Linked DNA regions of Spirosoma rhododendri. The protein of the gene in region 1 interacts with the protein of each later gene in a pairwise test. Links are inferred from orthologs where the notes say so. Each region holds a gene or a part of one and is shown in the gene's direction. Other genes may lie near its edges. The genes, in order: eno and rpe.

The links.
Region 2: the proteins of eno (region 1) and rpe interact in binary tests that used the Escherichia coli proteins (3 or more experiments, as listed by UniProt). The link is inferred for Spirosoma rhododendri from one-to-one orthologs.

Annotation. Positions count from the first base shown.
Region 1 is NZ_CP051677.1:274,299-283,127, forward strand. What follows is about bases 4,002-6,846. They hold eno (phosphopyruvate hydratase), read left to right. Parts: upstream 4,002-4,706; coding sequence 4,707-5,987; downstream 5,988-6,846. Other genes in these bases: HH216_RS01100 (M1 family metallopeptidase), read right to left, coding at 4,002-4,462; HH216_RS01110 (FtsB family cell division protein), read left to right, coding at 6,081-6,392; HH216_RS01115 (low molecular weight protein-tyrosine-phosphatase), read left to right, coding at 6,459-6,846. Outside these bases: HH216_RS01090 (response regulator), read left to right, coding at 1-1,411; HH216_RS01095 (hypothetical protein), read left to right, coding at 2,004-2,204; more of HH216_RS01100, read right to left, coding at 2,501-4,001; more of HH216_RS01115, read left to right, coding at 6,847-6,938; gpmI (2,3-bisphosphoglycerate-independent phosphoglycerate mutase), read left to right, coding at 7,024-8,601; HH216_RS01125 (element excision factor XisH family protein), read left to right, coding at 8,637-8,829. UniProt on the Escherichia coli protein: Catalyzes the reversible conversion of 2-phosphoglycerate (2-PG) into phosphoenolpyruvate (PEP). It is essential for the degradation of carbohydrates via glycolysis.
Region 2 is NZ_CP051677.1:5,498,682-5,507,433, forward strand. The notes cover bases 1,029-3,796. They hold rpe (ribulose-phosphate 3-epimerase), read left to right. Parts: upstream 1,029-1,960; coding sequence 1,961-2,632; downstream 2,633-3,796. Other genes in these bases: ligA (NAD-dependent DNA ligase LigA), read right to left, coding at 1,029-1,732; HH216_RS23110 (alpha-amylase family glycosyl hydrolase), read left to right, coding at 2,671-3,796. Also shown: more of ligA, read right to left, coding at 1-1,028; more of HH216_RS23110, read left to right, coding at 3,797-3,942; HH216_RS26790 (alpha-glucosidase C-terminal domain-containing protein), read left to right, coding at 3,885-4,085; HH216_RS23115 (hypothetical protein), read right to left, coding at 4,163-4,375; HH216_RS23120 (hypothetical protein), read left to right, coding at 4,428-4,592; HH216_RS23125 (OmpA family protein), read left to right, coding at 4,749-6,833; HH216_RS23130 (glycosyltransferase family 39 protein), read left to right, coding at 6,863-8,671; HH216_RS23135 (transketolase), read left to right, coding at 8,691-8,752. UniProt on the Escherichia coli protein: Catalyzes the reversible epimerization of D-ribulose 5-phosphate to D-xylulose 5-phosphate.

The DNA of each region.
Region 1 (8,829 bases):
GCGCAATGCCCGGCAGCTCCAGAACCTGATCAACCAGTTGCTCGACCTCGCCAAACTCGAAGCGGGTAGCCTGCCCGTCATCGAAACCGGGGGCGACGCGGTGCTGTACACCAGGCAGGTCGTTGACACATTCTCCCCCTTGGCCGAACAACGCGACATCGACCTGCGCTTTTCAACCGACACACCCACCTATGCGGGCCGGTTCGACGCCGACAAGTGGGAAAAAATAATGGCTAATCTGCTTTCCAACGCCCTGAAATTTACCGGAGCGGGGGGGCAGGTAAATGTGGCACTGTCGCCAACAGCGACTGGTATTCAACTAATCGTACAAGACACGGGAATCGGTATCGCGGCTAACTACCTGCCCCATATCTTCGACCGATTCTACCAGATCGAATCCTCATCGATCCGGAATTACGAAGGAACCGGGATCGGACTGGCGCTCGTCAGCGAACTCATCGCCCGGCTCGACGGGCAGATTCGGGTCCACAGCCGAATCGACGCGCCTACGGGCACCACCTTTACCGTCGACCTACCCGTCAGCCCGGCCGATGGGCAGACCGGGTCTACCGCGCAGCCGCTACCGTCGACCCGGCCGTTGCCGCTATCCGCTCAGTCCATCGACATTCCAGCCGACGGCACGACCGACAATCGCCCCCTGCTGCTGCTGGTGGAAGATAACGCCGATCTGCTGGCGTTCACGGCCGACGCCCTGACCGAGTCGTACCGCGTACTGACGGCGACAAACGGACGCATCGGGTTGGAACTGGCCCGGCAGGAGTTGCCCGACCTTGTCGTGACCGATCTGATGATGCCGGAAATGGACGGCCTCGAACTGACTCGTCAGCTAAAGACCGACCCCACCACCGACCACATCGCCGTTATTCTGCTGACGGCCCGCGCTACCCGGCAAGACCGACTGACGGGTCTGTTGGGCGGGGCCGACGATTACCTAACCAAGCCGTTTGACCTGCGGGAATTGCATCTACGGCTGCACAACATTCTGCAACGGCAGCAAACCCTGCGCGACTATTACCAACGGCAGTTCAGCTCGCCTATGCCCGCCCCGGCCCTACCGCCGGAACCATCGGTGCAGGATGTGTTTTTGCAGAAACTGTACGCGATTGTTGAAGCCCACCTCGACGACTCGACGTTCCGGGCCGAAGCACTGGCCGAAGAAGTCTCGATGAGTATTCGTACGCTGACCCGTAAGCTGACGACGCTGGCGGGCGAAAGTCCGGCGCACCTGATTCGCACCTACCGGCTCCGGCGGGCCACCGATCTGCTGCGGGCGGGTCATCCCGTTTCCGAAACTGCGTATATGGTTGGTTTCGAGCACCCCGCCAATTTCACCACGGCATTCAAAGACGTGTACGGCCGCACCCCGTCCGACTTTCTGGCCACCCGCTAAGCGCGGAGCAAACTTCCTTCCCACCAGCTCGTCCGCTTTTTTGCACCGACGACGCCCTCGATTGCCCAATAGGCAAAACAAGCTGGCGCAAAACCAAACGTAAGCTAACTCGCTTGCCGTATGGCTGAATTGGTCGATTACGTTGTCCCCGACAGCTTCCCAGCTGTCGGAGCCGTCAGGCTGAATGACCGAAGCTCTGTTAGCCGCTGTCGCGGCTCCGACAGCGGGGAAGCTGTCGGGGACAACCCAGTCGCTCGGTACAGACGGCTCGCTGATACATGACCTGCCGCATTAACGCACTTTTTCTGGTTGGTTGCCGAAGTTGTCCGATTAGCAAAACAAGCTGACGCAAAACCAAACGCCCGCCCGCCCCGCAACCCTGACCTTTGTCATGTGCTCCGCGAGTAAACGATCTATAACTAACCAGTCACTGAAAACAGCAGAAAAATGAAAAACTCCCTACGTCAACCCCCGCTAACTGCCAATACGATCACGATGACTGGCCTGCCCAGTTGTGGCCCCGAAACCGAAATTGCGGCCGCGTCAGTTCAGTCGACTTACATAACGGTAGCTAACTAACCCCGCGACCGCTATGAAAACCGTTCTGATTTGCGTTGTCGTAACTGGGCTAGTGCTGGCTTACTGGCAGTACGAGCATAGCAGCATTTCGACAACAACGCACACCGACCCGTCCCTGACTGCCGCCCCCCAATTATCTAATTATCAGTCGGGTGGTACCTATCAGCCTAACCTACGCGGCTCCGGTTCCTCGTCAGCGCCCCTTGTTCAGTAGCTTTTCGCTTCTTCCATAGTTTACTAAGTATCGTTCCTGCTATCCACCTGATAAACATCTCGGTCTCTTTTCGACCCTTCCTCGCTCCCCAGCCCCGCACCGACCAACCCGGTCGAGTCAGTTTATCCGTCAGTAGCGCAATGCGTTACTGACGGACGCGGGAGTCTGTTTCGATTAGTTGCTATTTGTATTGTACCTATTCACCCTGTCTGGTACGTGCCTATAGTGTGGCTGCTGTATCAGCAAGACTATCGCCAGCCAACTGCACAACATTAGCTAGCGTCATACACGCTGACTCAGGCCAGCCACACCAGCCACTGCATCCAGTTCTCGACCCAAAACAGAAAACGCGCAGCGATCTTGGCCTCCGGAGCCGTTGAGGGCGATAGGGTCAGGCTGTTGTTGTTAAAATCAATATCCATAAACACCTTCCGGGCGGGATCGACCTGCGCCCACACGACCCGGCCGGGCACGGTAAACGTGTGCTGCCGGGCTTTGCCATCCCAAACCAGCCGCTGTTCCCGGGGCCTGTCGTCGGTACCACCGTCGAGCCGTATCAGTACCTCCACCGGCATCTGCCCATCAAAATTTCGTAATACAGTTACTTCCCCAACGGGACTCCCTGCCCGGGTCCGGTTGCGTATCGACTGCAATTGGTAGTCAACTACCTGATCGCCGTAGAGCGCCTGCGCGAAAAACCAGTTCATATCAGCACCGTATTTTTGCCCCAGCCGCTTCGGAACGATTTCGTTGACGATATCGATAAAACTCTGCGCGTTGGGATGCCGAAACTGCCAGCGGTTGAAGTACGTCTGGATAATTTCATCCATCACCCTCCGGCCAACCAGCCCCTCCAGCGTCCGCATCCAGGTAGCCGTTTTCATGTAGGTCAGCACGCCATATTGCCCGGCGGGGAGCTGCCATGTGTTGCCAAACGATGAACCAACGGCCGGATTCTTCTGGTGTGCATACTGATCCCGCGACAGTTCGAGGTCACCCATACGGAAGCCCAGCCAATCGACTACTGACGTTTTCGGCCCGTAGGCTTCGTCCATAATCCGACCCTCGAAATACTGGTTGAAGCCCTCGTCGAGCCACGCTTCTTCGGCTTCGTTGCTGGCCAGCAGCTGCATAAAATACTGATGACCAAATTCATGCACCGTTACAACCTCCGGTATCCGCAGCCCGGCGGGAGTTCCCCAACTCGTTCCGGCCGTGATAAATGTGGGGTATTCCATCCCGCCCGATCCACTTGCGTGGGTTGGCGGGTCAACGATGGTCAGATTGGGAAAGGGGTACCGGCCCACGTGTTTGTCGAAGTAGGTCATGGCCGCTTTCACCGCGTCGAGGTGGCGCCTAGCCTGCGACAGATGCTCCGGCTGCATCAGCAGCTCGATACTGACCGAGTCGCCATCGGGCCGGAGCCACTTGTCGTTGACGACCTGAAAATGGGGCGACGCCGTCCAGGCAAAATCGACTACGTCTTCGGCATGATACTGCACCCTTTTGCGGTTATTGGTCAGCATTTTTTCGCCGACAAACAAGCCCGTTGCGCTTACCCAGTACTCCTTCGGTGCAGTGATGTTGACGTCATATACCCCGTAATCGGCGTAAAATTCGGAGTCGGCATGAAACTGATGGCAATTCCATTGGTTCGTCTTGGCATAGCGCGTACCAGCCGGTTCGTATACCCCGATTTTGGGGAACCACTGCCCAACCAGGTAATAGTCGCGGCTGTAGCCCGTTCGGGCGAAGATTTTGGGGAGCTTAGCCTGGAAGTCGATGCGTAAGCTGATCGTTTGTCCCGGTCCAACGGGTTTAGAGAGCGACACTCGAATCACCGTCCGGTCGTTGGTGTTACTATCGTCAGGCTGGATAAATTCATACGCCAATGCTTCCCCGGCCGCCGTTTTCATCGACGTTACATCAATCGATCCATACGGATTCTCAGCCCCGTTCCGCTCGATCTGATCGCCCCGCAACTGCCCCCCCGATTCGCGCATAAACGTCGACTTCTCGTTACGAAAGGCGTTGAGGTACAGATGAAACCGCAGTTCGTTTACCGGCGCGTTCGACGGATTTCGCCATGTCAGCGTTTCGCGCCCGGTCAGTTTGCGCGTCTTCGTATCGAGCGACACGTCGATCTGGTAGTTTGCCAGCCGGGGGCTCAGCGGTTTGGAGAAAATCGGAACCGCCGGTTTAGCCATCACCTGACCAAACAAACTGATGAGTAGCAGAAGAATAGACAGTCGACGCATAGGGAGGGGTTGTGCAGACCGGATCAGAATGTCCAGGCTACACCGTTCAGGCTACACCAAATATCGGCAAACGCCCCTGTTTTGCAACGTCTACCGGCCCGCTGTGCTTTTCGCCAAACCTTAGTCTGCACTTTTGCCCTGTATTTTGTTACTTTGCCCCGGCTTCGCCAGATCGGCTACAGTTCTGGCAATCAAGGCTGAAAAAATTAGCTTTTTCGTTGTTAACCCTTCTTATTTCGTTACAATGAGTACAATCCAAAGCATTCATGCCCGCCAGATTCTGGATTCGCGCGGCAACCCCACGGTTGAAGTAGACGTTCGCACCGAAAACGGCTTTCTGGGCCGTGCCGCCGTGCCATCGGGCGCATCGACCGGTACGCACGAAGCCGTCGAACTGCGCGACGACGATCCGAAGGTATACGTCGGCAAAGGCGTACTAAAAGCGGTATCGAATGTCAACGAACTGATTTTTCCTGAGCTTGTTGGTATCTCGGCGTTCGATCAGAGCCTGATCGACAAAATCATGCTGGATCTGGACGGCACGCCCAATAAAGGTCGGCTGGGCGCCAACGCCATTCTGGGCGTTTCGCTGGCCGTTGCCAAAGCCGCTGCGCAGGAAGCTGGTCTGCCCCTGTACCGCTACATCGGTGGTGTTAACGCCAACACGCTGCCCGTTCCGATGATGAACATCCTCAACGGGGGTTCGCACGCCGACAACTCGATTGATTTTCAGGAGTTCATGGTTATGCCTGCCAACGCACCCAGCTTCTCGGAAGCCCTGCGGTGGGGTACGGAAATTTTCCATACCCTGAAAAAAGTACTGAAAGGCATGGGTCTGGCAACTAACGTCGGCGATGAAGGTGGTTTTGCCCCCAACATCAAGTCGAACGAAGAAGCCATCCAGACAATCCTGCAAGCTATCGAGAAAGCCGGTTACCGGCCCGGCGAAGACGTCTGGATCGCGATGGACGCGGCCAGCTCGGAGTTCTACGACGCTGACAGCGGAATGTACCACTTCAAAAAATCGACCGGCGACAAGCTGACCTCGCCGGAAATGGCGGGTTACTGGAAAGAGTGGGCGACCAAATATCCGATTCTATCGATCGAAGACGGCATGGCCGAAGACGACTGGAATGGCTGGAAGCTGCACACCGACGAGCTGAAGGGCACGAAAACGCAACTCGTTGGCGACGACCTGTTCGTAACCAACGTCACGCGCCTTCAGGAAGGTATCGACAAGGGTATTGCCAACGCCATTCTGATCAAGGTAAACCAGATCGGTTCGCTGACCGAAACCATCGATACGGTGAACCTTGCGAAGCGCAGCAGCTACAAAAACATCATGTCGCACCGCTCGGGTGAAACCGAAGACGCTACCATCGCTGATTTGGCCGTTGCTCTGAACACAGGTCAGATCAAAACGGGTTCGGCGTCGCGCTCCGACCGAATGGCGAAGTATAACCAACTGCTCCGCATCGAGGAAGAACTGGGCGAAACCGCTTACTTCCCCGGTCTGAAGATGTAAGTTTAGTTTAACGTTTGTGGTTTAACGTTTAAGGTTGTTACGCAAGCAGCAACCTTAAACGTTAAACTCTAAACCTTGAACCCGCCCCCGGCCATGCTCCAGAAAATTCCGCCGTTTTTCCGAAATTTTTACGTAGCTACGGCGCTGGCGCTGCTGGTCTGGATGACGTTTTTCGACGCCAACAATTTTATCGCTCAGTTTCGTAACCTGGCCAAACTGACCGAATTACAGCGGGAAATCGATTATTATTCGACGCAGATCGATACCATTCGCGCTGACCAGCACGAAGTACTGGGCAGCGATCGGCTGCGGGAGAAATACGCCCGCGAGAAGTATCTGATGAAGAAGCCCACCGAAGACGTTTTCGTGGTGGTCGATTCCCTGAATGAACCCCTTGAAAAATAAGCGGGGTTTCCCGCCACACGTCGACCGCTACGGTCGGTGTCGTGCATCTACCCACCCGGTTTGCTGATGATACGCGTTTTATTCGTTTGTCTGGGCAATATCTGCCGGTCGCCCATTGCGGAGGGCGTCTTTCGTAAGCTTATCGACGAAAATGGACTGGCTGGTCAGATCGAATGCGATTCGGCGGGTACGTCGGCCTACCACATTGGTCAGCTACCCGACCTGCGCACCCGCCAGAACGCCCTCGAACATGGCTTGACCCTTACCCACCGCGCCCGGCGCATGACCGGCGACGACCTCGCTTCGTTTGATTATTTCGTGGCAATGGACGAACTGAACCTCGATGCTATTGAGAAACTGAACTCCCGTAGCACAGGTCTGCACACGACGGATACCATCTTTCTGCTCCGTGAATTCGATCCGGCTGTCAGCGATCAGCCCAGCGTTCCCGATCCCTATTACGAAGGCCCCGACGCGTTCGAAGACGTCTACCAGATCGTCGAGCGGTGCTGCAAACAGTTACTAGCGTACTTGACAAAAGATTGAATGATGGAGTGATTGAATGATTGACCAGGCTGGCGCACCAATCATTCAATCACTCCATCACTCTATCATTCAATCATTGACCAACATGAACAAAAAAGTCATTCTGATTATTCTCGACGGCTGGGGGATTCCGATCAACCCGGCGGTGTCGGCCATCGAAGCGGCTCATACGCCCTTCATCAACTCGCTCTACGGTAAATACCCGCACAGCACGCTTGAAGCGTCCGGACTGGCGGTTGGCTTACCAGTTGGGCAGATGGGCAACTCCGAAGTTGGTCACATGAACCTCGGTGCGGGTCGCATCGTGTATCAGGACCTGGTAAAAATCAACAAAGCCGTCGACGAGCACACGCTTGATAATGAGCCGATTCTGGTCGACGCACTCAACTTCGCCAAAGCCAACGGCAAAAAAGTACACTTCATCGGGCTGGTGTCTGACGGGGGTGTTCACGCCCATACCGACCACCTGAAAGGGCTACTGTCGATTGCGCACGCGCATCAGCTGACCGACGTATTCGTTCACGCCTTCACCGACGGCCGCGACACCGACCCCAAAGGCGGTGTTGACTACATCTCGGACTTACAGCAGCACATGGCCCAGACCACCGGTCAGATCGCCAGCGTGGTTGGACGCTACTACGCGATGGACCGCGACAATCGCTGGGAACGGGTAAAAGTGGCGTATGACGCGATGGTGAAGGGCATCGGTCAGCCTATTTCGCCGGACGGCGTCATCAGTGCGCTACAGGCTTCGTACGACGCCGACGTAACCGACGAATTCATCAAGCCGCTGATCGTATCACAGCCGACCGGTTCGCCCGTGGCCGTAATCGAGGAGGGTGACGTAGTGCTGTGCTTCAACTTCCGCACCGACCGGGGCCGCGAAATTACGCAGGCCCTGACGCAGAAAGATTTTCCGGACCAGGGCATGCACAAGCTGGACCTGAACTACATCACAATGACCAAATACGACGACGAATTTGTGGGCGTAAAGGTCATTTTCGAGAAAGACAACCTGGAAAATACGCTGGGCGAGGTATTGGCCGGAGCGGGTAAAACGCAGATTCGCATTGCCGAAACGGAGAAATACCCGCACGTAACGTTCTTCTTTTCGGGCGGCCGCGAAGAGCCGTTTACGGGTGAGAAACGCCTGTTGGCTCCGTCGCCGAAAGAGATGACCGTCGTTAATGAGCAGGGCGAACAGGTAGTAATTCCCATCAAAACCTACGATCAGAAACCCGAGATGTCGGCCTTCGACATCCGCGACAAGATTATTCCCGAGCTGGAAAACGCAGAAACGGATTTCGTTTGCCTGAACTTCGCCAATACGGATATGGTGGGCCATACGGGTGTGTTTGAGGCCGTTGTGAAGGCCGCCGAAACTGCCGATGCCTGCGCGAAAGCCGTTACGGAAGCTGCGTTAGCCCACGGCTATACCACGATCATCATCGCTGACCACGGTAACGCCGAGTTTATGCTCAACGAAGACGGGTCGCCCAACACCGCCCACACGACCAACCTCGTGCCGTGCATCCTGGTCGACAACGACTACCACCCCGCCCTGAACGATGGTAAACTCGCCGATATCGCCCCCACGGTGCTGCAACTGCTCGGCGTACCGCAACCACCGATCATGACGGGCGTGAGCCTGATCAAAGGATAGTCATGTCCGCGCGGGATCTCTATCATAGCTTAGTCGTGAAAGCCTTGGAAAAAGATGGTTGGCGGATTACCGATGACCCGCTTTATCTGAAGTTTGGTGACCGAAAACTTTATGTTGACTTAGGCGCGCAGAATGATACGATTGGAGCCGAACGCGAGGACTATAAGATTGCGGTTGAAATCAAAAGTTTCCTGAGCGTATCGCCCGTTGCTGATATGGAAAGTGCCG
Region 2 (8,752 bases), 5.2 Mb from region 1 along the record:
CAGCTACGCTCTGCGCGATGCGCGGCCCGACGTCGGGCACGCCAGACAGCGTTTCGAGCGAAGCCGCCATCAGCGCGTCCATCGAGCCGAAATAATCGGTCAGGCGCTCGGCGGTGGTGTTGCCCACGTAGCGGATACCGAGCGCAAAAACGACATTGGCGAATGGCTGGGTTTTCGACCGTTCGATGGCCGTCAGAATATTATCGACAGTTTTCTGCCCAAACTTCACCACCCGCACCTTGCCGGTATCGTCGGCCGGGTACGCTTTCTCCAGCCCCAGCAATTGCTCGTTCGTCAGGTCGTAGAGATCGGCGGGGGTCTGCACCAGATTGCGGTCGATGAGCAGCTGAATCTTGCCTTCGCCCAGGCTTTCGATATTCATGGCCCGGCGCTGAATAAAGTGCTCAAATCGGGCCTGCCGCTGCGGAGGGCACCCTTTTTCGTTTGGGCAATAGAAATGCGCTTCCCCTTCGCGCCGGATCAGCGGGGTGTCGCAGGCGGGGCAATGGGTTGGGTAGATGATCGGTTCGGTCTGCCCGTGTCGTTTCGTCAGGTCAACACCCGTGACTTTGGGAATGATCTCCCCGCCTTTCTCGACAAACACCGTGTCGTGCAGTTCGACGCCCAGCCGCTGAATCTCGTTGGCATTGTGCAGCGATGCCCGTTTTACGACGGTCCCCGCCAGCAGCACCGGCGTCAGCATGGCCACAGGCGTCACGGCACCGGTTCGGCCCACCTGGTAGTTGATGGCGTTGAGCGTGGTGCTCGCGGCCATCGCTTTGTACTTGAACGCAATGGCCCAGCGCGGACTTTTGGCCGTGTAGCCCAGCTCGCGCTGCTGATCGTAGCGGTTGACTTTGATCACGATACCGTCGGTGCCCAGCGGCAGGTCGAAGCGCCGGGTTTCCCACTCGTTGATGTAGGCCATCACCTCGCTGATCGTAGCGCACTTCCGCCAGGTCGGCGACACGTTAAAGCCCCAGTGCGCCAGCCCCACCAGACTTTCTTCGTGGGTCTGAAACCGCTCGGTTCCGTCGGGGTTGGGTTCCGACAAAAACGAGTACAGGTAGCAGTCGAGCCGGCGTTTGGCGACCGCCCCCGAATCCTGCTGCTTAAACGTTCCCGACGCGGCATTGCGCGGGTTAGCCAGCAGTGGTTCGCCAATGTCTTCGCGCTCTTTGTTTATCCGCTCAAATTCGGCCAGCGGCAGAAATCCTTCGCCCCGCACCTCAAACAGCGCGGGCAGATCGTCCTGGGCGCGTACGGTCAGCGGCATCGTGCGGATCGTGCGGATGTTGGCCGTGATATCGTCACCGCGAACGCCGTCGCCACGCGTTGCGCCCTGTACCAGCACCCCGTTTTCGTAGGTCATGCTCAGCGCGACGCCGTCGAATTTCAGTTCGCAGATATACTCGTAGGGTTCGTCGCGCAGCCCTTTCCGTACCCGGTTGTCGAACTCGATCAGGTCTGTTTCGGAGTAGGTGTTGCCGAGCGACAGCATCGGGAAGCGGTGGTACACCGTGGCAAATTCCTTGCTAATCGTACCGCCGACGCGCTGCGTGGGGCTGTCGGGCCGGCGTAGTTCGGGGTATTGTTTTTCGAGAAGGGTTAACTCCTGAAGTTGCTGATCGAAGGTAAAATCGTCGACTTCCGAAATGCTGTTCTGGTAATACTGCTGATTGTACCAGATCAGTTTATCGGTCAGTTCATTAATACGCTGTTGAGGATTCATGGTACAAAATAAGTCGGATACCGGGTAAAAACGCAGTACGCTACGACGAAAAACAAGGGTAGGATCTTACTGGCAATATTGACCGTATTTCGGTGACCGAGTGAAAAAATTAGCTAGTTTTACCGAATAAAAATTAGTACGATCCAACCGATTACAGCCAGAACCATTCCCTTTTACCGAATGATTTTATGGCGGCTGGTTTTCAGGGTCGGTTGGTTCAGAACTGCTATGTCGCTTCCCGCTATTGCCCCCTCCCTCCTCGCTGCCAATTTTGCCCACCTCGATCGGGAAATGGACATGATTAACCGCAGCGAGGCCGATTATCTGCATTTCGATGTGATGGACGGGGAGTTTGTTCCGAATATCTCGTTTGGCTTTCCACTGCTGGAAGTCGCCCACAACCTGTGCAAAAAACCGCTGGACGTTCACCTGATGATTACCCAGCCCGACCGTTACCTCGCTGATTTTGCCAAAGGTGGGGCCGCCGTCATTCAGGTACATTACGAAGCCTGCCCCCACCTGCACCGTACGCTGGCGCACATCCGCGAGCTGGGCTGCGAAGCTGGGGTAGCCCTGAACCCGCACACGCCCGTTGAACTGCTGAAAGACGTGCTGGCCGAGATCGACGTTGTGCTGATTATGTCGGTCAACCCCGGTTTCGGCGGGCAATCGTTTATCCCGCACACGATTCGGAAAGTGGCGCAACTGAAGCAGTTGCTGCTGGCGAATGGCTCGTCGGCCCGGATCGAGGTCGACGGCGGAGTGAGCCTGGCCAACGCGGCCGACCTGCTGCGGGCCGGTGCCGACACACTGGTGGCAGGCAGTTCGGTCTTCAAAGCCGCTGACCCAGAAGCCGCTATCCGGGAACTGAAACACGTCAGCACGACGGTACCCGCCTGATTTTTTTATCTACTCGACTTGTACGATCCAGATCCGGTATGATCCGAACTTATATCCTCACGCTACTCAGTATCAGTCTATTGCTAGCGGGTTGCGGGGACCAGAAATCCACCGAGCACAACGCAACGCTGGCAAACACCCCTACCGATACGGCCGTACTAGCCGGTCCACCAGCTCCGGAGTGGGCGAAGAACGCGACGATCTACGAAGTAAATATCCGGCAGTTTTCGGCTGAAGGCACGTTTAAGGCCGTGGAAAAACAGCTGCCCCGCCTGAAAGAAATGGGCGTCGATATTCTGTGGCTGATGCCCATCTACCCCATCAGCCAGACGGCGAAAAAAGGCACGCTGGGCAGCCCCTATGCCATTGCCGACTACAAAGCCATCAACCAGAATTACGGTACGGCGGCTGATCTGAAAGCCCTCGTCAACCGGGCGCACGCGCTGGGTATGCACGTTATCCTCGACTGGGTGGCCAACCATACCGGCCGTGATCACGTCTGGATTCGCGAACACCCCGACTGGTACACGCTCGTCAACGGGCAGATGATTGCCCCCATCGACCCCAACACGGGCAAACCCACTGACTGGACCGACGTGATCGACCTGAACTACGACAACCCGGCCCTGCGCAGCGGCATGATCGACGCCATGCAATACTGGGTTCGCGAGTTTGATGTCGACGGTTACCGCTGCGACGTCGCCGGGTTCGTACCGGTCGACTTCTGGGCGCAGTTACGGCCCAAACTCGACTCGATCAAGACGGTGTTTATGTTGTCGGAGTGGGAAGACGAGCCGAAACAGTTCGACAAATGCTTCAACATGAACTACGGCTGGAGCATGCACACCATGATGAAGGCTATCGCCAAAGGAGCCCGTCACACCTCCAGCCTTGACTCGCTGCGGAGCGCCAACCAGAAGCGATTCCCGGCCTGGTATTATCAGATGCTGTTTACGCAGAATCACGACGAGAACAGCTGGAACGGCACACTGACCGAATCGTTTGGCCCGGCCGCCGACGCTATGGTCGTGCTAAGCAGTACGCTGGAAGGCATGCCCCTGGTTTACAACGGTATGGAATCGAACCTGGACAAGCGGCTGGCCTTTTTCGAGAAAGACAGTATCAGCTGGGGCACCTACGAGAAAGCGCCTTTTCTCAAGGCACTGCTGACGCTCAAACACCGCAACCGGGCGCTCTGGAACGGGCTGGCGGGGGCCGGGCGCAGAAAATCACGACCGATCATGACGACGCGGTGTATGCGTTTCACCGGCAGCGCGACAACGACTGGGTCACAGTGGTCGTCAACCTGAGCGACAAGCCCCAGACGTTTCGGCTCATGGGCGAAGGCTACGAAGGCATGTACACCGATGTATTCAGCCACCAATCGCTCGAACTGCGCCCATATAGTTCGATGACACTGCAACCCTGGGGGTATCGGGTCTTCACCAACTAAGGCAGTCGTAAAAGCCTATGAAGAAACTCCTTGTCAAAAAAAATACGACGATCAAAACACCGTTGGGGCGGGCCGAATTATATTATCAGACCGTTTTTGCCGACCATCTGGTGGAAAACTATCAGAAAGACCTCCAGATCAATCCAGCCAAACGGCACCACGATCTGGTCTTTTCCGATATCGATCAGCTCCTGAGAGGTAACGTAAGTATGAAAGTAATCCCTGGAAAGGAAGGCCAGATCGAAGCCGTTTCTTTTTACCGGGGTCGCCACTATTTTACCTGTTTTCACGTTGCTAAAAGACCGGACTCTGATACAATGTTTGCCTTCATCGTTACCTGCTATGCCACAAACGAAAGAAAATACCTCGACCGATACGAAGAGTACATCCAGCTCCTCCAAGAAACGCTCGGCCGTCGAACCCGGTGATTACTTCATTGACGGCAAAGGCCGTATGTATGTACTTGATACGAACCTGCAACCCGTTCGGTACACACCGCCCAAGTAATAAATCATCTGCCTGTTGGCCGGTACCGGACATACATACTTTGCCAGTCTGTTCAGTGGCGACTTACGGCCTATTGTTCGACCGTTAGTAAGCAAAGGCAGCCTAAACGAGCATCCAGTCCACCACCGCCGTTTGCCCATTTCATTGCCAGTCCTGATGCCTAGTAGCCGCGCTCTACGCCTTCTCACCATTATTTCGTTCGGTATCCTTACCCCGACTGCCGGTGTGTACGCGCAGGCGGCAACCGACGCGCCGGTACAGTGGGCGGGCAGCGTAGTGGGCGTTTCATCGGAGAAGCGGGGTGAGCAATACGGCGAGCAGTACAAAGCGTCGCAGGCGTTGGGGTTCCCCAGCAAACTCCCGCAGTTGGGCGAAAGCCCGACGGCATGGGCACCGCAGCAGGCCGAAAACCCCGCTGAAGACTGGATTCAGGTTGGTTTTCCCAAGCCTGCCCTCGCCCGGCAGGTCATCGTCGCCGAAAACGTCAATCCCGGTGCCATTGTACGCGTCGTCGTTACCGACGAAACCGGCACCGACCACACGGTGTATACCAACCCCAAGCCGCAACCCCGCCCCGACCCGCTCCTGCTTGTGGCGCTACCCGGCAACGGACTGACGGTTGCCAGGGTGAAAGTAAGCATCAACAGCGGAGCCATTCGGGGTGTCAATCAGATCGACGCTATCGGGCTGTCGGCTTCGGCCAATCCCCCAACAATTGGCATTCGGCTGGCGAAAGACACGCCCAAAGACATTGTCAAGGAGAATCTGGGCAAGGGGGTCAACTCGGCGGGTCAGGAAGTAGCCCCGGTGATTTCGCCCGACGGTCGGACCTTATACTTTACCCGCAACTACAACAAAGCCAACATCGGCTCGCCCGACCGGCAGGATGTCTGGTACTCGACCCTGTCGTCGGGCAGCAACGGTACACCGGCTGGCTGGAGCGATGCCGTTAATATTGGCCCACCTATCAACAACGCCAGCGACAACGCGATCAGTGGTATTTCGGCCGACGGCAAGACCGCCTATCTCCTGAATATCTACCAGCCCAACGGCAGCACCACCTACGGCATTTCCAAATCGATTCGTACGAAAGCGGGCTGGTCGTTTCCGGCCGGGTTGACGATTAAAAACAACTACAACCTGCCCGAACGCGAAACCGACAACTCCGTCGAAACCGAACTCGCCGTTGCTCCCGACGAACGAACACTGATTCTGTCGGTGCGTCGACGCGATACCCGTGGCGACCGCGACCTGTACGCCACCCACCTGCTGCCCGACAAGACCTGGAGCGAGCCGGTTCATATGGGCAACACGATCAATACCGCCGATACCGAAAGCGCCCCCTTTCTGGCGTCGGACAATAAAACACTCTATTTCACCTCGCGGGGGCATCCGGGCTACGGCAACGGCGATATCTACGTGTCGCGTCGGCTCGACGAGTCGTGGACCAACTGGAGCGAACCCGAAAATCTGGGACCGGGCATCAACACGCCCGAATGGGACGGTTATTTCACCATCCCGGCCGCCGGGGATTTCGCGTACCTGAGTTCCCGCTCGAACTCGATGGGGGAAGACGACATTTTCCGGCTCAAACTCTTCCCGACGATCAAGCCTAATCCTGTGGCCATCGTGTCGGGGCAGGTGCTCGACGCCCAGACGAAAAAGCCCGTAGCCGCGCAGGTCGTTTCGGATATGTTTGGCGAACGGAAAGAGATCACTAAAGTCGATTATGACCCCGAAACGGGTGAGTACCGGCTGATTTTACCGACTCAGAACCGGTACACGCTCAAGGCTATCAAGGAAGGTTATTTTGCCCCGACAGATATTCTCGACCTGAGCAAAGACAAGCGCTTCCGCGACATCAAGCGTAACCTGTATCTGCTCAAAATCGAGCCGGGGCAGGTGATTACGATGCGCGAGATTCTGTTCGAGCAGGGCCACTTCGATTTGATGGTGGGTGCCGACGCCGAACTCGACCGGGTCGTGGATATGCTGAATAAGTATTCGACAATGGAAATTCTTGTCGAGGGCCACTCCGACAATCAGGGCGAGTGGGAACCCAACATGAAACTCTCCGCCGACCGCGTACAGACCGTCAAAGACTACCTGATTGCCAAAGGCGTACCCGATACGCGCATTCAAACCAAGGCCTGGGGCCCCAGCCGACCCGTCGCCAGCAACGAGACCGAAGAGAAGCGGAAACTGAACCGGCGGGTAGAATTCACCATCCTGAAAATGTAGGTCCGCTGAATTTGCCGTAGTTTTGGCCAATGATTGCCTTATCATCCCGCTTTACTTACCTGTTACTTGGTTTGCTTCTGGTGTTGGCGCTCGGTTTACGATTGTACCGGGTTGGCACGTACGGCATCTACTTTGACGAAAAAGCAACGCTGCTCGTCAGCCAGGGTATTGTCATGGAAGGCTTCAATCAGCGCGACGTGTTCGACAAGCCGTACTTCACCCCCGCTGAGTTCTGGAAGCCCAAGACATTCAATGATTTCATGGAAGCCGATACGCGCAGCGACATCGGCAACAGCCCCGCCTATTACGCCGTTGTCTGGGCCTGGCTGAAGGTGTTCGGCATGAGCGACACCTCCCTCCGGATGCCGTCGGTTATCTTCAGCACGCTGCTGATCGGGCTGCTGTTTTTTTTCGTCAGGCGACACTTCCGGTTTCTGGGTGAAGCGCGGGTGAATGCGCTGGCCCTGCTCAGTGCCTTTATCGCGACGATCGAACCGTTTTTCGTGGCTTACAGTCACATCGCCCGGAACTACCCGATGACGTTTTTCCTGACGCTGCTGGCTACGCACCTGTTTCTGCTCATCATGGAACGCGTCCGCCAGCCGTCACTGGCGTCGGCATCGGCGGGGCCGGTGGGTCTGTACGTCGCCTACGGACTCGTTTTTGTCACGTCGGTATTCTCGCACTACCTGACCGTGACCGTGTTTCTGTGCCACGGGCTGTACGCGCTGCTGTTTCTGCGCAATGGGCGGGCGTGGCTATCGCTGGGCCTGACGGCCGGGCTGGGGCTGGGCATCGTGTCGCTCTGGTTTTTGTTCGGCGGTGGGCAGTACACGTTTTTCACGCTGAATTACCAGGCGCAGTTCTACCGAAACATTGCCCTGACCAACCCGACGGGTAGCCCGTTTGGCCTGATCCTGCCCGCTACGTTTGCCAATATTTCGGTGAGGGGCATCCCTATTTTTGCTGACCTGTTCATGCCCACCAATGGCATCGGGCAGGCCATGACGGGTATTCGTAATTCGGCCCTCGCCCTGACCCTGGGGCTGGGTGCTACGGCGGTGCTGCATCGGTACTGGTCGGCGCGGGTCGTGCCGGTCTGGGCTTATGCGGTCATACCGGTGCTGCTGCTGGCGGGTCTGCCGATCTACAGCGTTGTACCGGAGCGGCTGCTGGTACTGTCGGGAGCCGTACCCTTCGTTTACCTGATTGGCCGGTACGTGTACGACCGCTTCGACCGGGCGCAGCGACCCCTGATTACGCTGCTGCTGCTGCTTGCCTTCGTGCCTACCCTGTTTCTGCTGTTTATGGCCTGGCGCTCGGGCCACACCTTCGGCATCACGCAGCGGTACTCCGGTTTTTCGTTTCCGTACGTTTGCATCCTGGTGGCGATGGGCGTGCAGCAACTGGCGTCGGCCCGGTGGTGGCTGGCTGCTCCAATTGCCGCCGTGCTGGTGCTTCAGCTGGTGCATATCGGAAAATTGCTGGGCTCGATCTACGCCGACGAAGCACCCAAGTACACCTACTTCGACCGACCCCGCATCGCCAACCCGTATTGGCAGGCGGCTCAGCAACTTATCAGCACCTACCAGCCGGGCGACACGATCCTGTATCCGAACAAAAAACGGGTCATCTATTCGCAGGCCATCGACAAAACCTACACCCCCCTGTCGCTGCTCGACGCGCAGCTGATGAACGTTTACTTACCGCCATCGGCGACTTATATTCAGCGCATTGACCCAGCCGAACCTGACCGGATCGTACTGGTCAACGGACGGACCGGAGCGAGAATTACTATATTTGATTTCAAAGGGTCTACATATCGCTATGGCGACTGACCATCAATACATTACAACTATGCAAGCTACAGAAGCACTGACCGAAACCCGCCAATTACAGGGTCAGCTCCGGCTGAACAT